One region of the Selenomonas sp. KH1T6 genome, then DNA from elsewhere that is predicted to be linked to it. Evidence: riboswitches for the same ligand, from Rfam matches in the RefSeq annotation. Region 1 holds a riboswitch; each other region holds the start of a gene.

Region 1 (7,184 bases):
TCCCATCTGGCCCATGGGCATGAAGTATCATGCAGGGGAGAAAATCAGGCTGACGGTGAGAGCCTACAATCCGCCTTCTCCTGACATGGTGCCCGCTTTTGGCTCCGCCAAGATTACCGTGCCGGAGGAAGGCTATACCTATGAACTGGGTACGAAGGTGCCCATGAAGACGGTAGGAGGCCTGGACGGCAAGGAGCATGTGAAAAAGGCTGTGGTCCCGCCTGCGACCCGCAACAAGGGCAGGCATATCATCCACCTGGGTGGCAAATACGAAAGCTACCTGCAGGTGCCGGTAGTGCCAGAGAAATAAGCAAATAAAGATGAGGCAGACAAGCCGCCGAAAAGGCGGCGGGTCTGCCTCATTTGTTTTTAGATACGCGAAGAGGGACTGCCGCATGCAGCAATCCCTCTTCAAAGCAGGGGTCCAAAATGCCGTTCGCTTTAAATGTCTAAAACCTGCGGATAGCAGGTGGGTGCCCTAAGCCTGACTTCAGCATTTCGCCGTGGCGAACCTCCACCAGGATCAAATCGGATTCCCTATGAAATATGTAGGTTAGACATTGTTAAAGCCCGCGCACATTCCAGGCTTGTCCTTCTTTATTGGTATGATAGCACAAAAAAACACGCCTTGCAAGACTTGACAAGCTTTGAAAAGGCAGTATTAGAAAGAAAAATATAAATTTTTCCCAGATTTTTACGATTTGCAAGGTTATAGAGTCACCTGGCCTTTTTGCCTGCGGCAAAACTTGAACTATGGCCTTGAGTTGCGCTATAATAAGGAGGATAAAAGAGAAATTTGATCTTATGCATAAAGGAGAAATCAACATGGCAGTTACCTACAGCGTAGCCATCAGCTACGGCAAGGACCTGGGCTGGATAGATTACGATGCAGAGGCCAAGAAGGCTACTGTAAACCTGAATAACGAAGAAGGACGCAAGCTGACGGAGGAATATCTGAACCAGACCCACGAAATCAACGTGCCGCATCAGACCCTCATGGACTTCACGGCAAAGACCGTTGATCCCCAGGCTGACGAGGAAAGCTTCAAGCTGGCACTTACCCGTCTCTGGAACAAGACCAAGGTACACGTGGACTGGTCCAGGCCGGTAGACTATGTAAAAAAGAATCCCCGTTATTGATTTCAAGGCAGGCAGATTCCTTTGGGAATGCCTGCCTTTTGTGGAGATGAAGCTATGGCTGTAAAAGCACCAAATCCACCCACGCCGCCCACACCTCCCACGGTGCCAGGGGTGACGCTCTCTGAGGGGGGCTCTGTAACCCAGTCCAATGCACCTCCCGCTAATGGAACGACCAGCAAATCCACGGATAACGAGAAGCAGATGGAGGAGCAGGCTAAGGAAGCTGTGGTAAATGGCAGCGGCGGGCTGTCCCGCACTACGCATAAAAATCCCACGGCAGAGGCCAAGGCAGCCAGGGAGGCAGCCAGGGAGGCACAGCAAAGCGGCCAGAATCAGGCTCAAGCCACCATTGACACAGGCCGCAGCCAGGCCGCTCAGGCGGCGGATCTGGGGGGGAGTGGAGGAGTTCCTCAGGAAAATGGCAGGAATTTGCAGGGACAGGAAACGGAGGCTGCTTCCCTGCAGGCCAATCCTGCTCCGAAGTTTGACTATCAGGGGCTCACCTATTGGCTGCCCATGCTGGTGGCGGCCTTTGTGGCAGCTGCCTTGCTGGTGAAGAAATTCCTGCACCGGCAGGGGCGGAAGGGAGAGCTGACCAGGGCAGATATAGAGGCTGATGTTTTGGGGGCAGTTGACAGCCGGGAACTGCGGGGGCTCACTCCGGATGAGGTGCTGGCAAGACTGGCCGTTGAAGAACAGCCCCCACCGACCAGGCCGACTGCACCTGCCAGACCGGCAAAGCTCAAGCCCAAAGAAGCAGCCTCTGCCCCCAAGGCAAAGAAAAAGCCTCCTGCTCCTGCCAGGGCCAAGGCGCCTGAGGAGGAGAGGAAGCATTTCGAGGTGCGTATTTAATTTGTTTTTGCCTGGGCCTTTTGCCATTTGGCAGCAGCACGGTCAGCCAGATGCTTGGCTCTGGCCAGCTTGGCACTCTGCTTGCGCCATAACTGCCAGAGCTGTTTTTCCAGTGCATCCCGCTCTGTATCAGCTGCATCAATCCATTCAAAGAGTTCCTCTGCGTCCTGCAGGGGTTCTTTTTTTTCAGCTAAGCTGGTGACGGCGGTGTCATTTTTTTCAAAGGCTGTTTTCAGATCTTGAAACTCCGGACTGTTTGCCTTCGAAGTGCAAAGGCGCAGATAACGGGCTGTGTGGCCTTTGGGGGAGTACCTGCTGATGAGTTCCTGGGTTTCGGCGTTTATCCGCTCATATTCGGCCTGTTTGGCAAGATAATCCTGGTACTCTTTGGTATCATGGCTGCCGGAAACAGGCTGGCGGTTGGTGCCGCTGAGGGAAACTTTATCATTGGCAGCCGAAGGGCGTTTGCCTGTACCCGGCGAGGTGGCTGCCGGATGATTTTCGGCGGCTTCTTCTATGACGGCTTTTCCTTCAATGGCTGCAGTTTCCTCCTGCTCTGGAGTGACTGCAGGGGAAAGAGCGGCTTCGGTGTCCAGCAGAGGTGCATAGCGGGCAGCCGAATTGGGGTCCGGGCGTCCGTCTGGCAGTGTCCAGCCGAAGCGGGCATAGTCCTTGGCGAGACCGGTCACAGGTTCGTAGGCCTGGGCGGCAAAGATGCTGTCGCTTTTACCTGCAACTCCCATCGCATACAGGTAGGGCTTATAGATGGCCTGGTCGGCAGAGGCTGCCAGCTGCAGGGCCAGGCTGCCGGAGAGACCCTCGCCGCTGACTACGATGCGGTTGGTGTCCCCTGCAGGCAGGCTGCGCTGATTGCGGCGCAGGTAGCGGATGGCTGCCTTGTAAGAAAGGATGGGCTGGGGCGCCTTGCCCAGGCGTTCGCTGGCAGGCGGAGTGAGGCTCTGGGCGGCAGGGACTGCGACCACATAGCCGTGTGCCAGGGCCAGCAGGGCGAGATTGGGCTGGCCACTTTCGTTGCTGGCATCTGCCGGGGCGTCAAAAGTTCCCTCTGCTGCTCCATCTGCGGCCAGGGGCATGAAGATGGGGGCGGTTTTGGCGGTGAAGCGTCCTGTGCTCTTTTTCTGGAAGTAGGCTTCAGGAATGTAGATGTTCAGCTGTTCTTTATAGTCAGCAACAGGGTAAGCTGTGTAGTGGCAGCCTTCAAAGGCGCGGAAAGCCACGGGCTGACCATGCAGATTAAGTGTTTCCCGGGTGTAGCTGTCAGCATCGAAGTTCAGGTCATAGAAGGAAGGGGCAGCTGTTTCTGTGGAAGCTGCCGTGACGTCTTCGGCAGCCCAGGCAGGAATGGAGGAGAAAAGCAGGGAGAAGGTCAGCAGTCCTGCTATTTTTTTCTTGTTCAGATATTTTCGCATATTGAAAGTCCTTTCAAGCCCGTGAGCTATTTTTCATTATAGAACAATAAAGATTATACACTTTTATGGGGATTTTGTCGCGGGAAAATCTTTGCCTTTGGATTGACAATGGTTTTGACGAATGATATGATTAGTCCTGTAAATGAAAAGAGAATATGTTTGGATTGGGTGTCAATGACTTAATAGGGAAGCCGGTATAAGCCGGCGCGGTCCCGCCACTGTAACAGGGAGCATTTCGCAAAGTATGTCACTGGGGGAAACCTTGGGAAGGCGCGAAAATGCTATGAACTGGAGCCAGGAGAACTGCCTAATCAACAGTCACCGCTTGACCTGCGAGCGATGGGGATGGGGACTTTGCGACATTCGCTAGATATAGCCGGGAAAGACCCGGCAGTACATAGAACTGAATGTTTTTGGCAGAGCCCTTCTTCCCCGCCGAAGAAGGGCTTTGTGGCGTCATTACTTGTGTCGGAAGGTTTTTCCTTGTGGGAATTCCCATGGGGAGAAAGTTGCTCATACATTTCATTCAGTTCTATTAGCTGCCCATTTGGCGGCTGCCCCGGAGTGATAACCGGGGCTATTTTTTTGGACTTTCCTGGGAAAACTTGATATAATGTAAGCTATGTGATTATTTATCCCCTGGCAGGGATTTATTAAAATATGGAGTGTGAGTATCGTGCTGGATATTAAATTTGTGCGTGAGCATCTGGAAGAAGTCAAAACCATGCTGAAGAATCGTTGCAACAGCCTGGACCTTTCTGAGTTCGAGGGACTGGAGCAGAAGCGTCGTGAGCTTTTGCAGGAGACTGAGACTTTGAAGGCCCGCCGCAACACTGTTTCCAAGCAGGTGGGCCAGATGAAGAAGAACGGCGAGGATGCCTCTGAGGTCATGGCTGAGATGCGCGAGGTGGGGGCCCAGATCTCTGCTCTTGATGCTGACCTGAAGGATGTGGAGGAGAAGCTTCGCGATATCATGCTTCATATCCCCAATATGCCCAAGGAAGATGTGCCTATCGGCAAGGACGATACGGAAAATCCTGAGGTGCGCAAGTGGGGCGAGCCAAGGAAGTTCTCCTTCGAGCCCAAGGCTCACTGGGATCTTGGTGTGGATCTGGATATCCTGGATGCTGACCGGGCTGCCAAGGTGGCAGGCGCCCGCTTCATGTTCTACAAAGGCCTGGGTGCCCGTCTGGAGCGTGCCTGCATTGCCTTCATGATGGATATGCACGCTGACAAGCATGGCTATACGGAGATGCTGGCTCCTTACATCGCCAACAAGGACAGCATGGTAGGTACCGGCCAGCTGCCCAAGTTTGCCGAGGATATGTTCAAGCTGGAGGGTCTTGACTATTATCTGGTGCCCACTGGCGAGGTGCCTATGACCAATTATCACCGCGATGAGATCCTGGACGGCAGCAAGCTCCCTGAGCGCTACAGCTGCTACACTGCCTGCTTCCGGGCCGAGGCCGGCAGCGCTGGCCGTGATACCCGCGGCCTCATCCGCCAGCACCAGTTCAACAAGGTGGAGATGATCAAGTTCACCAAGCCTGAGGAGAGTTGGGACGAGCTGGAGAGCATGGTGGAGGCTGCCGAGGATATCCTGAAGGCCCTGGAGCTGCCGTACCATGTGGTGATGCTCTGCACTGGTGACATGAGCTTCACCTCTGCCAAGACCTATGACCTTGAGGTGTGGTTCCCCAGCCAGGGCAAGTACAGGGAGATTTCTTCCTGCTCCAACTGCCTTGACTATCAGGCCCGTCGTGCCAACATCAAGTTCCGCCGGGATGCCAAGTCCAAACCTGAGTTCGTGCACACCCTGAACGGCTCTGGTCTGGCTGTGGGCCGCACGGTGGCTGCTATCCTGGAGAACTACCAGCAGGAGGATGGCTCCGTGGTGATTCCGAAGGCACTGGTTCCCTATATGGGCGGCGTAGAGGTCATCAGGCCTGCAGAGTAAGCAGACCTGCTAGGGCGTTCGGGCCACAGGCATAGCAACGCTTCACTTGGAATTTTACCATAGAATCTAAGCTCCCACTGCACCGCCTGCGGCGGTTTGTGCCCGCTAAGATTTATGGTAAAATTCCACACGTTCCGCTTATGCTATGCCTGTGGCCCTCACTTACTTACCGACTATATATAAGGGGACGCTTTGAGCGTCCCCTTTGCTATAAATTTGCAAAGGAGACGAGAATGGCCAAGAAGAAAGTTTATGCGGTGAAAGTGGGACGGCAGACGGGGCTTTTCAATACCTGGGCGGAATGCGAAGCTCAGGTGAAAGGCTTTATGGGGGCTAAGTTCAAAGGGTTTATGACAGCCCAGGAGGCTATGGCCTGGCTGGCGGGGGCGGAAACACCTGCGGCTGTGCCGCTGGGGGAGCAGTTCCTCTTCAGCCCGGGGGCTGCTCCTGTCAGGAAAAAGCCTGTTGCTGGAGTGAAGGAAGCTCCCGCTTTTGTGGGAGAGGCTGACTATATCATCTACACAGATGGTTCCTGTCTGCGCAATCCTGACGGCCCCGGGGGTTGGGCGGCGGTGCTGACCAACCAGGCTACAGGACATGTGCAGGAGCTCTTCGGTGGTGACCCTTCCACTACCAACAACCGCATGGAGCTTACGGCGGCCATCAAGGCCTTGTCTGCCGTGCCGGCAGGTTCAAAGATCGCCCTTTATACCGACAGCCAGTACATGAAGAATGGCTTCACCAAACACTGGCTGGAGGGGTGGAAGAAGAAGGGCTGGATAACTTCCAAGGGGACACCGGTGCTCAACAAGGAACTTTGGCTGGCTCTGGATGAGGCATTCCACGCCAGACAAGTTGAGTTCCACTGGGTAAAGGGTCATGTTGGGGTAGAGGCCAATGAGCGCTGTGACCAGCTGGCCAAGGCGGAAGCTATGAAATATATGTGAGATGTGAATAGTAAATAAGACTTTACTATTTGGGATAAAATTGCTAGAATCGAAGGGTGAGAATGTGGAGGGAGGCCAGGCATGGCAACCAGGATACTTGAGACACTAGGCGCGTTTATCATCAAGCGCTGTGCCGAGCTGGGCACCATGGTGCTTCTCTATGTGAGCATTGTGAGGCAGCTCAGGGGACGTCTGCGCTGGCGTTCCATTATTGCCCAGATGTCACATCTGGGGGTGGACTCCCTCACCATCGTGAGCCTGACCCTGCTTTTCACCGGGGTGGTCATCACCCTGCAGACGGCGGCGAAGTTCATCGAATTCGGCGCTCAGAGCACCATTGGCGGCGTGGTAGCCATGGCCATTGGCCGTGAGCTTGGCCCTGTGCTGGTGGGTGTGGTATGTGCAGGCCGGGTGGGGGCTGCCATTACGGCGGAGATTGCCACCATGAAGGTCACGGAGCAGATAGATGCCCTGAGGGTCATGGCGGTAAATCCGGAGGGATATTTGATTCTTCCCCGCATGATAGCCTGCATGGTAGTGGTGCCCATCCTCACGGTTTTCGGAGACATAATCGGGGTGGCAGGAGGCTGGGCTACGGCGGTTTATTACTCTGGCATCAGTTCCTACACCTTTATGAACGGCATCCACACTTTCGTGGAGGTTTTTGACCTTACCGGAGGCATGGTGAAGGCTGTGTTCTTCGGCAACGTCATTGCTGTGCTGGGCTGCTATTACGGCCTTACCTGCCCCGAGGGGGCAGAGGGCGTTGGCCGGGCCACCACCCGCACAGTAGTGACTTCCATCATCGTCATCTTTATGCTCAATGCCGTATTGACTTTCATTTTATTTTGATGGATG
Region 2 (7,184 bases), on a different contig from region 1:
GCAAAAAGCACATCCATCAGCTGGGACAGGTCCGTTTTCTTGGGGTTGAAAGTTACTTCCACCCCCATATAGGCACGGGCAGTGCCAGAGGAAACGGACTCAAAGTCTGTCTCCCCTTCACCGTTGATATAGCCTGTGCAGGTATCTGTCACGCCCGGCAAACTCCTGAATACCTCCTGCAGTTCGTGGAAGTCTCCCCCGGAAAAATAGATTTTCTTGGTATACATCTCACTTCTCCTTTTCCGGGTGGAAGAGATCCACCTGCCGCATGGCGGCCCGCTTCACATCAAAGAGGTTGATGAGCTCTGCCACTGCCTGGGTGGGTGACACCACACCTTGCAGCACAGCCTCCCGTATTTCCGGCATGCGGCCTGTCACCACTGCATCCTCAAAGAAGAGGTTGTGCAGATGCTCGTCAATCATGCTGTGCATCCAGTCCAGCAGCTGCCCATCACGGCGCTTCTGCCAGACACCGCTTTCGGTGGTCATCTTCTGAAAAGCCTGAATGACCTCCCACAGTTCCTTCAGCCCTGTCTTTTCCAAAGCGGAGCACAGGTAAGCATGGGTGGGCCAGCCCGGAGTAGCAGGGCGGATGTACTCTATCATGCGCTCATACTGTCCCCGGGACACCTGGGCCTTGGTCAGGTTGTCGCCATCAGCCTTGTTGATGACGATGGCATCTGCCAGTTCCATGATGCCCTTCTTGATGCCCTGCAGCTCATCACCCGCCCCTGTCAGCACCACCAGCAGGAAGAAATCCACCATGGAGCGTACAGTCGTTTCCGACTGGCCTACGCCTACAGTTTCGATGATGATCACATCATAGCCCGCCGCCTCACACATGAGCATGGTCTCCCGGCTCTTGCGGGCCACGCCCCCCAAAGTCCCCCCTGCGGGGGAAGGGCGGATAAAGGCCTCAGGCCTCCTGGACAGGGTCCCCATCCGGGTCTTGTCTCCCAGTATGGAGCCCTTGGTGACGGAACTGGTGGGGTCAACGGTGAGCACCGCCACCCTGTGGCCTGCATCGCAGAGCATGTTGCCGAAGGCCTCTATCATGGTGCTCTTGCCCGCCCCCGGCACGCCGGTGATACCGATGCGCAGGGCCTTGCCTGTCCTGGGCAGCAGCCTCTGCAGCACCCGCTGGGCCTTGGCAAAGTGCCTGGGGCTGTTGCTCTCAATAAGGGTGATGGCCCTGGAAAGGGTCATGCGGTCTCCCTTAGCGACCCCTTCCACATAGTCATCCTCAGACATTATCATCTTCCGCTTGGGCTTCAGCTTCCCGCTGGCCAGAGCAGGATTGATATTGCCCACGGTAGTGTCCTTGATGCCGTCAATGCCGCTCATGACGGAACAGGCGAATTTGTCATTCTTTTCCTCAGGCACCCAGCTTGGCTTACTGGTAGTATATTTTTGCTCCATTAGTTCCTCCTCTCCAAAAGACTATTGTAACGGCGTCCATGGATGGACGCCTCCTGCGGCCCTTCGCGTTTGAGGATCAAACCGGGGCCGCGTTTTCTTTTGGTTCGTTTTCTTTGCGCCAAAGAAAATGAACAGCCGAAACTAAAATAAGCAATCAAAACTTACTCTTCAGCAATTTCTTCTTTGACACGCTCCATCAGCAGAGTCAGCAATTTAATACCTGCCTCGGGAATATTAGTCCCCGGGGCGAAAATTGCCACGGCCCCATGCTCATAGAGGTTGTCATAATCCTGCACGGGAATGACGCCGCCGATGGCCACCATGATATCCTCGCGGCCCAGCTTCTTGAGCTCCTCAACCAGCTGCGGCAGCAGGGTATTGTGGCCTGCTGCCAGGGAACTAAACCCTACCATGTGCACATCGTTGTCCACTGCATCCTGGGCGGTCTCGGCAGGAGTCTGGAACAGCGGCCCCACATCTACATCCCAACCCATGTCCGCAAAGGAAGAAGCGATGACCTTCTGGCCGCGGTCGTGGCCGTCCTGGCCCATCTTGGCCACGAAGATGCGGGGGCGGCGGCCCGTGAGGCGCTCGAACTCGTCAGCCATGCTGCGGGCTTTGTCCAGCTCCGTCTTGTCCGTGAACTCGGAGGAATAGACACCGGAAATGGTGTGAATCACTGCCTGATAGCGGCCCGATACCTTCTCCACCGCATCGGAAATCTCGCCCAAAGAGGCCCGCACACGGGCTGCCTCCACCGCGCATTCCAGAAGGTTCCCGTTATCGCGGGAATCTGCTGCCTTGGTGATAGCTTCCAAGGCCCTGCGCACATCATCATCATTGCGCTCACGACGCAGTTTTTCCAGACGTTCCACCTGGGCATTGCGCACAGCGGTATTGTCGATGGCCAAAATTTCCAGCGGATCTTCCTTTTCCAGACGGTACTTGTTCAGGCCCACGATGGTCTCGTTGCCGGAGTCGATCTGGGCCTGACGGCGGGCAGCCGCCTCCTCGATGCGCATCTTGGGCAGGCCCGTGGAAATAGCCTTGGCCATGCCGCCCAAAGCCTCCACTTCCTGGATATGAGCCCAGGCCCGGCGGATAATCTCGTTGGTAAGGGCTTCCACGTAATAGGAGCCACCCCAGGGATCGATGATCTTGCAGACGCTGGTCTCGTCCTGGATATAGAGCTGGGTATTGCGGGCAATGCGGGCAGAGAAGTCCGTGGGCAGGGCGATAGCCTCATCCAGCGCATTAGTATGCAGGGACTGGGTGTGGCCCAAAGCCGCACCCATGGCCTCCATGGCCGTGCGGGAAATATTGTTGAAAGGATCCTGGGCCGTAAGTGACCAGCCGGAAGTCTGGCTGTGGGTACGGAGGGCCATGGACTTGGGATCCTCTGCCCCGAAGGACTTGACAATCTTGGCCCAGAGCACACGGGCAGCCCGCATCTTGGCCACTTCCATGAAGTAGTTCTTGCCGATGGCCCAGAAGAAGGACAGGCGCTTGGCAAAGGCATCCACCGGCAGGCCTGCCTTGATGCCCGTGCGGATATACTCCAAACCATCTGCAAGCGTATAGCCCAGCTCAATATCTGCCGGCGCCCCCGCTTCCTGCATATGGTAGCCGGAAATGGAAATGCTGTTGAACTTGGGCATGTATTTGGTGGTGTACTCGAAGATATCGCCGATGATGCGCATGGACATCTCAGGCGGATAAATATAGGTGTTGCGCACCATGAACTCTTTGAGTATATCGTTCTGGATGGTGCCTGCCATGATCTTCTTGTCCACGCCCTGCTCCACGCCGGACTGGATAAAGAAGGCCAGGATGGGCAGCACTGCTCCGTTCATGGTCATGGACACAGACATCTGGTCCAGGGGAATGCCGGAGAACAGGATATTCATATCAAGCATGGAGCAGACCGACACGCCGGCTTTGCCCACATCGCCCACTACTCTGGGGTTATCCGCATCGTAGCCGCGGTGGGTGGGCAGGTCAAAGGCGATGGAAAGGCCCTTCTGGCCTGCGGCCAGATTCCTGCGATAGAAGGCATTGGACTCCTCTGCCGTGGAGAAGCCTGCATACTGACGCACCGTCCAGGGACGGAAGACGTACATGGTGGAGTAAGGCCCACGCAGGCAGGGAGGAATGCCGCTGGCAAAGTCCAGATGGTTCATATGGTTATATTCGTCATGGCCATAGAGGGGCTTCACGGGCACATGCTCCATGGTGCGGCGGGTGAGAGCCTCAAACTCCGCCCCGGCCTGGGCCTCGAAAAGCTTCTTCCAGTCCCCTGCCGCCCCCTGGGGAGCATCTTTCAGGCTTATCTGGGTGAAATCAGGATTTGTGTAAGCCATTATGCAATCATCCCTTTCTTCTTCTGCAGGAGCTGCAGGATCTGGTAGCAGTTGGCACGAACGTGGATGTACTCATCAATGCCCGCCTGGTTGTAGGTTTCCAGCATATCCTGGGGAGCAGCCCCGGCCAGGAATACCGTGGCCTTGGGCAGCACCTCATGGAGCTTCGGCGCCAGGGCTGGCACAATCTCGGGATAGGTGGCATCGGTAGAGCAGATGACCACGGCGTCTGCCCCGGACTCCTTGGCAGCCTGGGCCGCTTCCTCCACAGTCTGGAAGCCGTTGTTGCCCAGCACCTCAAAGGCGCCCACCTGCAGGAACCCCGTGGTGAAGTCAGCCCTGGCCTTGTGCTGGGGGATGGGGCCCATATTGGCCAAGAAGATCTTCACATTATCATCATGCTCAGCCTTGAAACCCTCCGTCAGCTTCCGCAAAGCCTCAAAGCGCTCGCTCCAGCGGTGGGGCTCGATGGCTTTCACCTGTTCCTCACCCTTGGCCCCGCCATGGAGGGCTTCTGCCAGTTCCTCAATGGTGGCGCCGGCGCAGGCAGCAGCTATGGCAGCTTCCGTCACTCCAGCCTTGGCAGAGGAAAGCTCAGCCAGCTTTTCTTCTTTGAACTGCTCATCAATATCGGCCAGATAGCTTTCCACCTCAGCCTTGCGCTGTTGCTTGATTTCTTCCACATCTTCGGGACGCGGGTCAAGCAAAGTCTCCGTCATGTTGGGATACATATTGTTGCCTACGATACGGTCCTTGCGGGTCTCGGCTGCCTTGAAACGGGCGCTCAGGACGCTGGCAATCTCCTCCTGGGGATAGCCCTCCTGCAGAGCCTTCAGGATACCGCCCTTGGCCTCTATCTTCTGGAATTCCTCCCAGATTTTTTCTTTCATCTGCTTGGTAAGTGTCTCCACCGCCCAGGAACCGCCGGCAGGGTCAATGGGCTGCAAGAGGCCGAATTCCTCCTGCAGGATGATCTGCACATTGCGGGCAATGCGACGGGAGAACTCGTCACCCTTGCGGATAGGCTCGTCAAAGGGGCTGCTCTCGAAGGAATCAATGCCTCCTACTACCCCTGAGAAGATTTCCGTGGTATTGCGAAGCATATTGACGTAGGGGTCATAGACAGTCTTGAAGAACAGGGCGGGCTTGGCATGAATGTGCATGCGCCTTGCCTCCTGGCTGCCGCCAAAGGCTTCAACAATCTGCGCCCAGAGGGGACGCAGGGCCCTGAGCTTGGCAATCTGCAGGAAGAAATTGGCCCCCATGGAGAAGCCGAAGACAATCTGCTTCGCCGCCTCGTCGATAGTCAGCCCTCTGTCCATCAGCGCCCGCAGATAAGCCACCGCCATGGCAAGGGCATAGGCAGCCTCCTGCACATCATTGGCACCGCCCCGGCTGAATACATCACTGCGGACAAAGACCGTGGCAAGGCCCGGCGCGTTTTCCTTAGCCCACTTGGCGGCTTCCGCCATCTCATCATAGAGCTTGTCCAAAGAAGCAGGCAGTTCCCCTTCTTCAACCAAAGCCCCCAGGGGATTTGCTCCCACAAAGCCCTTGAGCTGCTTCAAGTCTGTACCAGAGGACTTCAAGGCCCCAACTGCCAGAGCCAGCATAGGCAGAGCCGTAGCCCCGGCATAGATATAGAGGGGGTACTTGTCCAGCTTCAGCCCCTCCAGCAGGGTATGCACATCATCAAGGGTGGTCAGGGACACGCCCTCATCACCGGGGGTCTCCGCCTTTCTCACATCCCTGGCAGCCAGGGTGGCCTTGTCCAGGCGGATATTGTAGACCGTGGAACCCTTCTCCTGCTCATGGCGCAGCAGCTCATTGTTTTCCTTGGGGCTGGTCTCATCGCAGGACTGGGCAATGCCCCAGGGCCTCCCAACATAGCCGCTGGGCTGTGCCCCCCTGAGATAATCCCCCATGCCGGGGAACTCCCCCTTGGGCAGGATATCTTCCGTATCCTTGCGGAAGTACATGGGGTCGAAGGTAATGCCCTCATAGGTCTTGGTATACATTTTCTTCTCAAAGGGTGCACCCTTCAAGAGAGTGATGCAGGCCTCCTTCCACTCCTCATAGGTGGGAGGAGTGAATTCATCCAGTGGCACATCGGGAAAGTCCGTCTGCTGCTCGGCCTTTTTCAGGATAGCCTGAAGGTCGAGCTCGCCGCTTTTTTCCAGCTCGTTGCTCATACTGCAGCCTCCTTGTGTGATTTGTGAAACCCAACAGAAAAGGCAACCCACCTGCAAGCGCGCAGACGGATTGCCTAAAAATGGCCACAGCAAAAAAGCCCTAAGCCCAATCCCCTACCCATCGCTCGCAGGCACATAAGGGAACCAGGCACGATGCTTCGGCTCTCTTATACGGTGATGACAGAACAGGCAGTTCTCCTGGCTCGGCTTCATGGCCCTGCACGCCTTCCCAAGGTAAGCATATCTACCCCAGTGACATTCATGTGCAGGACTCCACCCTACAGTGGCGGGACCGCTCCGGCTTAGGGCGTGTTGATTAAATGAGCTTTGCCCAGATTTGCGGGGATTGGCTGTCCATTGCAAGGCGACAAACCGGAGGCATAGCGGCGCTATGTCGAGGATTTGTCAACGAAGCAGGGACAGTCAAGACCCGTGAAGATGGGCTGAGCGAATTAATCAACACGCCCCACACCGGATTCCCTATTAAGTACCTAAGTACACCTGTTCCCAACCATATTAAGTTGCTATTTAAATATTATTATCATTTATAATTTTTGTCAATATTCCCTGCTCCATTTCTGAAGTCCCTTTCCTCTTGCCTTTTCTCGGCCCGGCTGCATGATATACATGAGGAAAAGCAGGAAAAACAGGCATGCGGATAGAATAGAACCTCTGTATGAGTGCGATATGATGGAGGTTTGTTTATGGATAAATCATTTGCAATCCCTATATCCAGGCGCAGTTTTATGAAGATGATGGCCTGGCCGCAGCTGGGACAGTGCTCGGCCTCAAAGATGATGCCGCAAGAGTGGAAGCTGTGCCAGAATATCTTGCTTACGTCTAAGATGAAATGTGCGAAGAGGCCGGCGTAAATATCCTTGAGGCGCACCATTTTCCCGATGCTGTCTGCCGCACAGCGTACCCCATCGACATTCACGATGTGAAGTTGGATCTCTTCAAGAAGCTGGAAAAGGGACAGTATTACGAAATCCCCTACCGTGCCTTGGTGACCAACGAAATCTCCAACCTGCTGGTGGTGGGGCGCTGTGCCAGCGGCAGCTTCGCTGCCCAGGCTTCCTTCCGCATCCAGCCCACCTGCATGAGCATGGGCGAGGCAGCAGGCATTGCTGCCGCCTGGGGGCTTTCCAAAGGGATTCCGGTGAACGAAATCAAGTGGGAAGAGATGCCCGAAGAAATGCGTAGTTATGTAAGC
Region 3 (7,184 bases), on a different contig from region 1:
CCGTGAATCAGGCCTCCATCACCGGCGAGTCCAATCCTGCCATGAAGCACGCAGGTTCTCCCGTATACGCAGGCAGCGTGGTGGAGGCAGGCGAACTGGTGATTGCGGTGGAAAAAGTAGGCTCTGATACATCCCTGGCTCATATCGTGCATCTGGTGGAGGAGGCCCAGACCCGCAAGGCGCCGGTGCAGAATTTCGCCGACCAGATGGCCAACCTGCTGGTGCCCATTTCCTTCATCGGGGCGGGCATTGTCTACGGTGCCACCCGTGACTGGCAGCGGGTGCTGAACCTGCTGTTCATCGACTTCTCCTGCGGCCTCAAGCTTTCCACTGCCACGGCCATTTCTGCTTCTATTGCAGCAGCAGCCAAGCGCGGCATCCTGGTGAAGGGCGGCAACTATATCGAGGCTCTGGCAGAGACTGACACGGTGGTGCTGGACAAGACTGGTACCCTCACCGTGGGCATTCCCCAGATTTCCTTCATCAAGACAAAAGCCGGGGGGGAGGAGAAGGAAGTGTTGCTCTTGGCGGCCTCTGCCGAGCAGCATTCCGTCCATCCCCTGGCGGTGGCCATCCAGAAGTATGTGAAGGCACAGGAATGGCAGGTGCCCCAGCATAAGAAATCCGAGACCGTGGTGGCCCGGGGCATGCTGGCAGAGGTGCCGGACTTCGAGGGCTGCAAGGGCGGCACTATCCGCGTGGGCAGCCTGAAGTTCTTGAACGAAAATGGCGTCAAGGATAATGAGAACCTTGATGCAGGCCTCAAGGGCAAGAACCTCCTTTATGTGGCCCGCGACCAGGAGCTTATCGGCGTCATCGGCATCGAGGACCCTGTGCGTCCCAATATGAAGAAGACCCTGAACCGCATGCGCCGCTATGGCATTGACGAGATTGTCATGCTAACCGGCGATTCCAAGGCGGTGGCAGCTGAGGTGGCAAATGCCATGGATATCGACTCTTACCATGCGGAAATCCTGCCTGAGGACAAGAGCACTTATGTGAACAAGCTCAAGCAGCGTGGCACGGTGATGATGGTGGGGGACGGCATCAACGATGCTCCGGCCCTGGCCTTTGCAGATGTGGGCGTTTCCCTGGGCGGGCGGCAGACGGATATTGCCGCCGAGTCCTCTGCAGTGACCATCCATTCCGAGGACCCCAACCGCCTTATGGAGGCCCTGCAGCTGGGCAAGCGCACCATGGATCTGGTGCACCAGAACTTCATGGCGACAATCCTGGTGAATTCCTCCGCCATGCTGTTGGGAGCTTTGGGGCGCATCAATCCTCTGTGGGCAGCGGTGATCCACAATACGGCCACTCTGGCTGTGGTGCTGAACAGCTGCCGCATCCTGCGGCCTAATGCGCCGTTGTTTGCCAGGAGGCGTCGCTGAGCAGTTTGACGAATGAGGCTGTCTATATCCCCCGGGGGGGCTTGCGCAGGCAGAGGCTGGTTGTTATCATCTAATTGATATTGATTATTAGATGATAAGGAGTTTTAGCATGCGCATGCCGGACGAGGACAGACATTATTTGAAAATAGCGATGCCTGCTGCCCTGGAGGGCCTGTTTATGGTGCTGCTGAGTTCTGTGGATATCATCATGGCAGGCATGCTGGGAACGGCGGCTATTGCGGCGGTGAGTATCTTTACCCAGCCCAGGATGATGCTGCTTTGTGTGGTTCGCTCCATAGCGGCGGTGCTGACGCTGCTCACTGCCAGGAAGTTCGGTGAGAATAATACACAGGAAGTGCCCGTGCTGCTTGCACGGACACTTTTTTGTGCAGTTATTTTCATGGGCATATTGCATGTCTTGTTCTTCTGGCAGCTGGAGCGCATTCTCTGCTGGATGGGGGCCCAGGAAGAGTATCTGGCAGCGGCTCTGTCCTATGGGAACATCGCTCTGCTGGGGGTATTCTTAACCACTCTGGCCACTGTCCTGCAGGCAGTGCAGCTGGGCTATGGCCACACCAAAGAGGTGATGAACGCCAACCTTCAGGGCAATCTGGTGAATGTCGTGGGCAATGCTCTGTTCATCTTTGGCCTGGGCCCCTTTCCTGCGCTGGGGGTGACGGGGGCTGCTGTGGGTACGGTCATTGGCACCAGCTGGACTCTGGCAGTTTCTGCCCGCCAGCTGGGGGGCAGCGCTATGCCGGGGGACTGGCGGGCTTTTTGGCCTGACAGGTCATATTTCCGGGAATTCTTGCCCGTCTTTGCCGGAGTCTTCAGCGAGCAGGGGTTCGAGCGCATCGGCATGGTGCTCTACACCCGCATGGTGGCAGAACTGGGCACGGCAGCCTATGCCGTCCATGCCATCTGCATGAATTTCTGCGATTTCTATTACTGCTTTGCCGGAGGACTGGGCAAGGCCAATATGGTCATGGCAGGCCACGCCCACGGGGCAGGCGACTGGGCTTACTGGCAGCGGCAGCTGCGGGCCGGGCTCAAATGGAGCTTGATTTTTTCCCTTGTTTCTTTTGTGCTGACCTTCAGCTTGCGGGAAGAAATCTTCAGCCTCTACTCCCATGAAGTGGGCTTACTGCCCTTAGGGAGCCTGGTCATGATTTTCGTGGCGGCAGTGAGCTTCCCGGAGGCCCATGCCCTGGTGTGCGCCGGCGTGCTCCGGGGCAGCGGCAGGACCAGCCAGGTGGCAGCCTATTCCTTTGTAAGCATTGCCTTCCTGCGTCCCCTGATCACGGCTTTCTTCCTGCAGGTGCTGGATATGGGCCTGCCTGGTGCCTGGCTGGCTCTGGCCATCGACCAGTCCATCAGGGCTGCCTGTGCCTCCTTCCTGCTGTGGCGCCTGTGGCAGAGGCGTCCCCAGCCTGCCTGCGAACCTTGACAGGCTTGGGGAGGTAGTGGTAAAATTTTGTCTGTTGCTATTTTTATTGAAAACAATTCTATATTGAGATTGGATTGGGTGTCGAAAGGAATGGCATAGTTCCTACGACTTAATAGAGAAGCCGGTAAAAGCCGGAGCGGTCCCGCCACTGTAACAGCGAGCTTCATTGCATTGATGTCACTGGAAAGAGCAAAGTCTTTCTGGGAAGGCGCAAGGAAGTGATGACCTGGAGCCAGGAGAACTGCCCGATTGACAATCACCGTTTGACCCGCGAGCGATGGGGATGGGGATTTTGCTGGAGAAGTATATGGTGAACCTGTCTGCATTTTTGCGGGCAGGTTTTTTATGTTTATGGGGAGATGAGAAACTTTGCAAAAACTTTTGGGCAAGATGTCGCAGATGCTGATTACCCTCATAGGTGTCAGCTTCCTGACCTTTTGCTTGACCTATCTGGCCCCCGGGGACCCGGCGGCCATGCTGCTGGAGGCGGGGGACACTATCGTGTCGCAGGAAACCCTGGACAAGACCAGGGCGGAGCTGGGACTGGACAAGCCCTTCCTGGTGCAGTATGTGAACTGGGCAGGAGGCGTGCTGCAGGGGGACATGGGCATATCCTACTCTGCCAAGAAACCGGTTACAGAAAAGCTGCTGGAGGGCTTTGCAGGGACGCTTGCTTTGGCGGCTGTGACCATCGTCTTCGTGCTGCTGATTTCCCTGCCGCTGGGCATTTGGTCTGCGATTCACAGGAATGGCTGGCAGGATCATCTGGTGCGGGGCATTTCCTTTATCGGGGTGTCCATGCCTTCCTTCTGGATAGGCCTGCTCTTTCTCTACGTCTTCGGCCTGAAGCTGGGCTGGTTCCCTATTGCCAAGTCGGCTGTGACTTTGGAGGGCATCGTGCTGCCTTCCCTGACCCTGGCCCTCTATATGTCCTCCAAGTATATCCGCCAGGTGCGCACTGTGTTCCTGGAGGAACTGCAGCAGGATTATGTGGTGGGGGCAAGGGCCAGGGGGCTTTCGGAGCAGGCTATCCTGTGGAAGCACGTCTTGCCCAATGCCATCCTGCCCCTCATCACCCTGCTGGGTATGTCCATTGGCTGGCTCCTGGGGGGCGTGGCGGTCATCGAAATGGTGTTCTCCTGGCCTGGCATCGGCAATATGGCGGTGCGGGCCATCTCCATGCGGGACTATCCTCTCATCGAGGGCTTCGTGCTCTGGATTTCCATAGTTTACATGGGCATCAACGCGCTGGTGGATCTTTCTTATGCTTATCTTGACCCGCGGCTGAAAAAGGAGGGGAACTGATGGCGGTTTTTCGTGAGAACAGGCTTTTCGCCTTCTATACAGCTCTGGTGGTATTTGTGGTGCTGCTGGCCATCTTTGCCCCTTACCTTGCTCCCCAGGACCCCATGGAGGGAAACATGAAACTGGTGCTGCAGACGCCGTCGGCAGAGCATATCCTGGGCACGGATAAATTGGGCCGGGATATTTTCTCCCGCATTCTCTGCGGCACCCAGGTTTCTCTCTTCATGGCTCTGTGCCTGGTGGCGCTGATTGCCGCTGTGGGCACGCTGGTGGGAGTGCTGGCTGGGTTCTTCGGGGGCTGGCTGGAAACCATCCTCATGCGCCTGGCGGATATGATGCTGGCCTTCCCGGGCATCGTGCTGGCCATTGCCATCGCAGGCATCCTGGGGGGCAGCGTGGTGAATACCATCCTGGCCCTGCTGGTGGTGAGCTGGGCCAAGTACGCCCGGCTGGTGAGGAGCCTGGTGCTGCGCCTGCGCAATCAGGATTTCATCCAGGCAGCCAGGATCCAGGGGGCCCGCACCGGGGCTATCCTCTGGCGCCATGTGTTGCCCAATGTGCTGCCCATGGTGGTCATCACGGGAGCCATGGACATCGGCACTATGATGATGGAGATTGCAGGTCTGTCCTTCCTGGGTTTCGGTGCCCAGCCACCCACCCCGGAGTGGGGGCTGATGCTGAACGAGGGGCGCCAGTATATCCAGTCGGCTCCCTGGCTCATGCTCTATCCGGGATTGGCTATCTTCAGCGTAGTGGCGATATTCAATCTGTGGGGGGACAGCCTGAGGGATGTCCTTGACCCGCGGCAGGAATAGATATGTTGTCTCTCTTATTTTTTAGAAAAGGGGAATGCGTGCAATGAAGTTCAACATGAAGAAAGTTTGGAAAGCTGTGGCTCTGGGCCTGTGCGGTGCAGCTCTGACGGCTGCCCTGGCTGGCTGCGGGGCAGACAAAGGGGGGAGCGCCCAGCAGGGTGTGCTGAAGGTGGGTGTCACCAACTTCGCCGACACTCTTGAGCCTACCCAGAATTACTTTGGCTGGGTGGTCATGCGCTACGGCCTGGGTGAGTGCCTTACCAAGTTTGACGAGAAGATGAACGTGCAGCCCTGGCTGGCCGAGAGCTGGAACATCAGCGACGACCATCTCACCTGGACTTTCAAGATCCGTGAGGGCGTGAAGTTCTCCAATGGCGACGAGCTTACGGCTGAGGCTGTGAAGGCTTCCATCGAGCGTGCCTTCGCCAAGAACAACCGTGCCGCTACTTTCTTCAAGTACAAGGAAATCAAGGCTGAGGGGCAGACCCTCACCATCGTGACGGAAAAGCCCATGCCCAATATGCCGGGCTTCCTGGCGGACCCCCTTTTCATCATTGTGGACACCAAGGCCGAGGCAAATCGCGACTTTGCCAAGGAAGGCCCCATCTGCACCGGTCCCTACATGGTGGAATCCTTCGTGAAGGAAAAGGCTGTCATGAAGAAGAACCCCTCCTACTGGGATGGGGAAGTACCCTTTGAGACGGTGGAGATTCCCTCCATTGATGACCCCAACACCCGGGCCATGGCTCTCCAGTCCGGCGAGGTGGATATGGCTGTGAACATCGCCGCAGGTGACATGGACACCTTCCGTGGCAATGATAAGTTCTTCGTGGACGAGATTTCTTCCCTGCGGGTGGTGCTGGCCCGCCTGAACCAGAAGGGCATCCTGAAGGACGACAAGGTGCGCGCCGCTCTCATTGCCGGCTGCGACAGGGAAACCTACAACAAGGTGCTCCTGAAGGACACTTTCCTGCCGGGCAAGGCTCCTGTGCCTCCTTCCATGGATTACGGCTTTGACCAGCTCACTGACCCCAACGCCTACAATCCCGAAAGGGCAGCTAAGCTCCTTGACGAGGCCGGCTGGAAGGATACCAACGGCGACGGCATCCGCGAAAAGGACGGCCAGCCTCTGAAGCTTGATTTCGTGGTTTACAACAGCCGCGCAGAACTGCCCCTCTACGCTGAGGCAGTGCAGGCTGACCTGAAGAAGCTGGGCTTTGACATCAACATCAAGACCGTGGATTACAATCTCGTTGACCAGATTGGCATCAAGGGCGAGTATGACCTCCTGATTTCCAATATCACCACCGCCAACACTGGCGATCCTGAGATTTTCCTCAACTGGTACTGGAAGTCCAATCTGAATGGCGAGAATCCCCAGAACGGCTCCGGCTACAGCAATCCTGCTCTGGACGCCAAGTTCGAGGCCCTGTCCGTGGAATTTGACAAGGAGAAGCGCCGCCAGCTCATCATCGAGATCCAGCAGATAATCATGAATGACGGGGCAGCCCTGTTCCTGGGCTATCCCCAGACCAACATCGTCAGCAGCAAGGCTCTGGCCAACGTGAAGATGTATCCTTCCGACTACTACTGGATCACCAATATCATCAAGCCTGCCAAGTAAGGGAGCGAAAATGCTTTTAGATGTAAAGAATCTTTCCATCGAGTATCAGGGAAAATCCACGGTGGAAAATGTTTCCTTCGGCCTGGAGCCGGGGGAGATACTGGCCATCGTTGGGGAGTCCGGCAGCGGCAAGACCTCCGTTATCCGCGCCATCCTGGGATGCCTTTCCGGCACGGGCCGGGTCAGCGGCGGGGAGATAGATTTTGCAGGGCGGAAGCTCCTTTCCCTCACCAATAAGGAATGGCTGGAGCTTCGTGGCAAAGATGTGGCCATGATCTTTCAGGACAGCGGCAATATGCTGAATCCTGTCCGCACCATCGGCAGCCAGTTTGTGGAATACATGCAGGTGCACAGCAGCATGGGCAAGGGTGAGGCAGAGGAAAAGGCCAAAAGCCTACTCAAGCGCATGAACCTGCCGGACCCTGCCAGGGTGATGGAATCCCATCCATTCGAGCTCAGCGGCGGCATGCGGCAGCGAGTGGGCATCGCCATGGCTCTCGCCTTCCAGCCCCAGCTGCTGCTGGCAGATGAGCCCACTTCGGCTCTGGATGTCACCACCCAAGCCCAGATAGTAGAGGAGCTGATGCAGGTGGTGCAGGAGGCAG

The links. A riboswitch is a leader RNA that binds a small molecule or an ion and turns the genes downstream of it on or off. The one in region 1 is predicted to bind cobalamin.
Region 2: another riboswitch for cobalamin. It lies ahead of BLW59_RS05315 (methylmalonyl-CoA mutase family protein); the one in region 1 lies ahead of serS (serine--tRNA ligase).
Region 3: another riboswitch for cobalamin. It lies ahead of nikB (nickel ABC transporter permease); the one in region 1 lies ahead of serS (serine--tRNA ligase).

Annotation. Positions count from the first base shown of each region.
Region 1 covers NZ_FNWN01000006.1:87,263-94,446, reverse strand. The annotation lists gene BLW59_RS05915 (CocE/NonD family hydrolase) at 1-310, shown strand, start outside; RNA gene ssrS (6S RNA) at 418-591, opposite strand; gene BLW59_RS05905 (hypothetical protein) at 826-1,140, shown strand; gene BLW59_RS05900 (hypothetical protein) at 1,195-1,992, shown strand; gene BLW59_RS05895 (hypothetical protein) at 1,989-3,422, opposite strand; cobalamin riboswitch at 3,572-3,748, shown strand; gene serS (serine--tRNA ligase) at 4,099-5,379, shown strand; gene rnhA (ribonuclease HI) at 5,613-6,326, shown strand; gene BLW59_RS05880 (MlaE family ABC transporter permease) at 6,408-7,178, shown strand.
Region 2 covers NZ_FNWN01000005.1:164,546-171,729, reverse strand. The annotation lists gene BLW59_RS05330 (peptide-methionine (S)-S-oxide reductase) at 1-227, opposite strand, end outside; gene meaB (methylmalonyl Co-A mutase-associated GTPase MeaB) at 229-1,419, opposite strand; gene scpA (methylmalonyl-CoA mutase) at 1,581-3,782, opposite strand; gene BLW59_RS05315 (methylmalonyl-CoA mutase family protein) at 3,779-5,971, opposite strand; cobalamin riboswitch at 6,142-6,491, opposite strand; gene BLW59_RS05310 (FAD-dependent oxidoreductase) at 6,822-7,184, shown strand, end outside.
Region 3 covers NZ_FNWN01000023.1:28,204-35,387, forward strand. The annotation lists gene BLW59_RS12445 (heavy metal translocating P-type ATPase) at 1-1,388, shown strand, start outside; gene BLW59_RS12450 (MATE family efflux transporter) at 1,498-2,835, shown strand; cobalamin riboswitch at 2,895-3,099, shown strand; gene nikB (nickel ABC transporter permease) at 3,226-4,140, shown strand; gene nikC (nickel transporter permease) at 4,140-4,955, shown strand; gene BLW59_RS12465 (ABC transporter substrate-binding protein) at 5,011-6,579, shown strand; gene BLW59_RS12470 (ABC transporter ATP-binding protein) at 6,590-7,184, shown strand, end outside.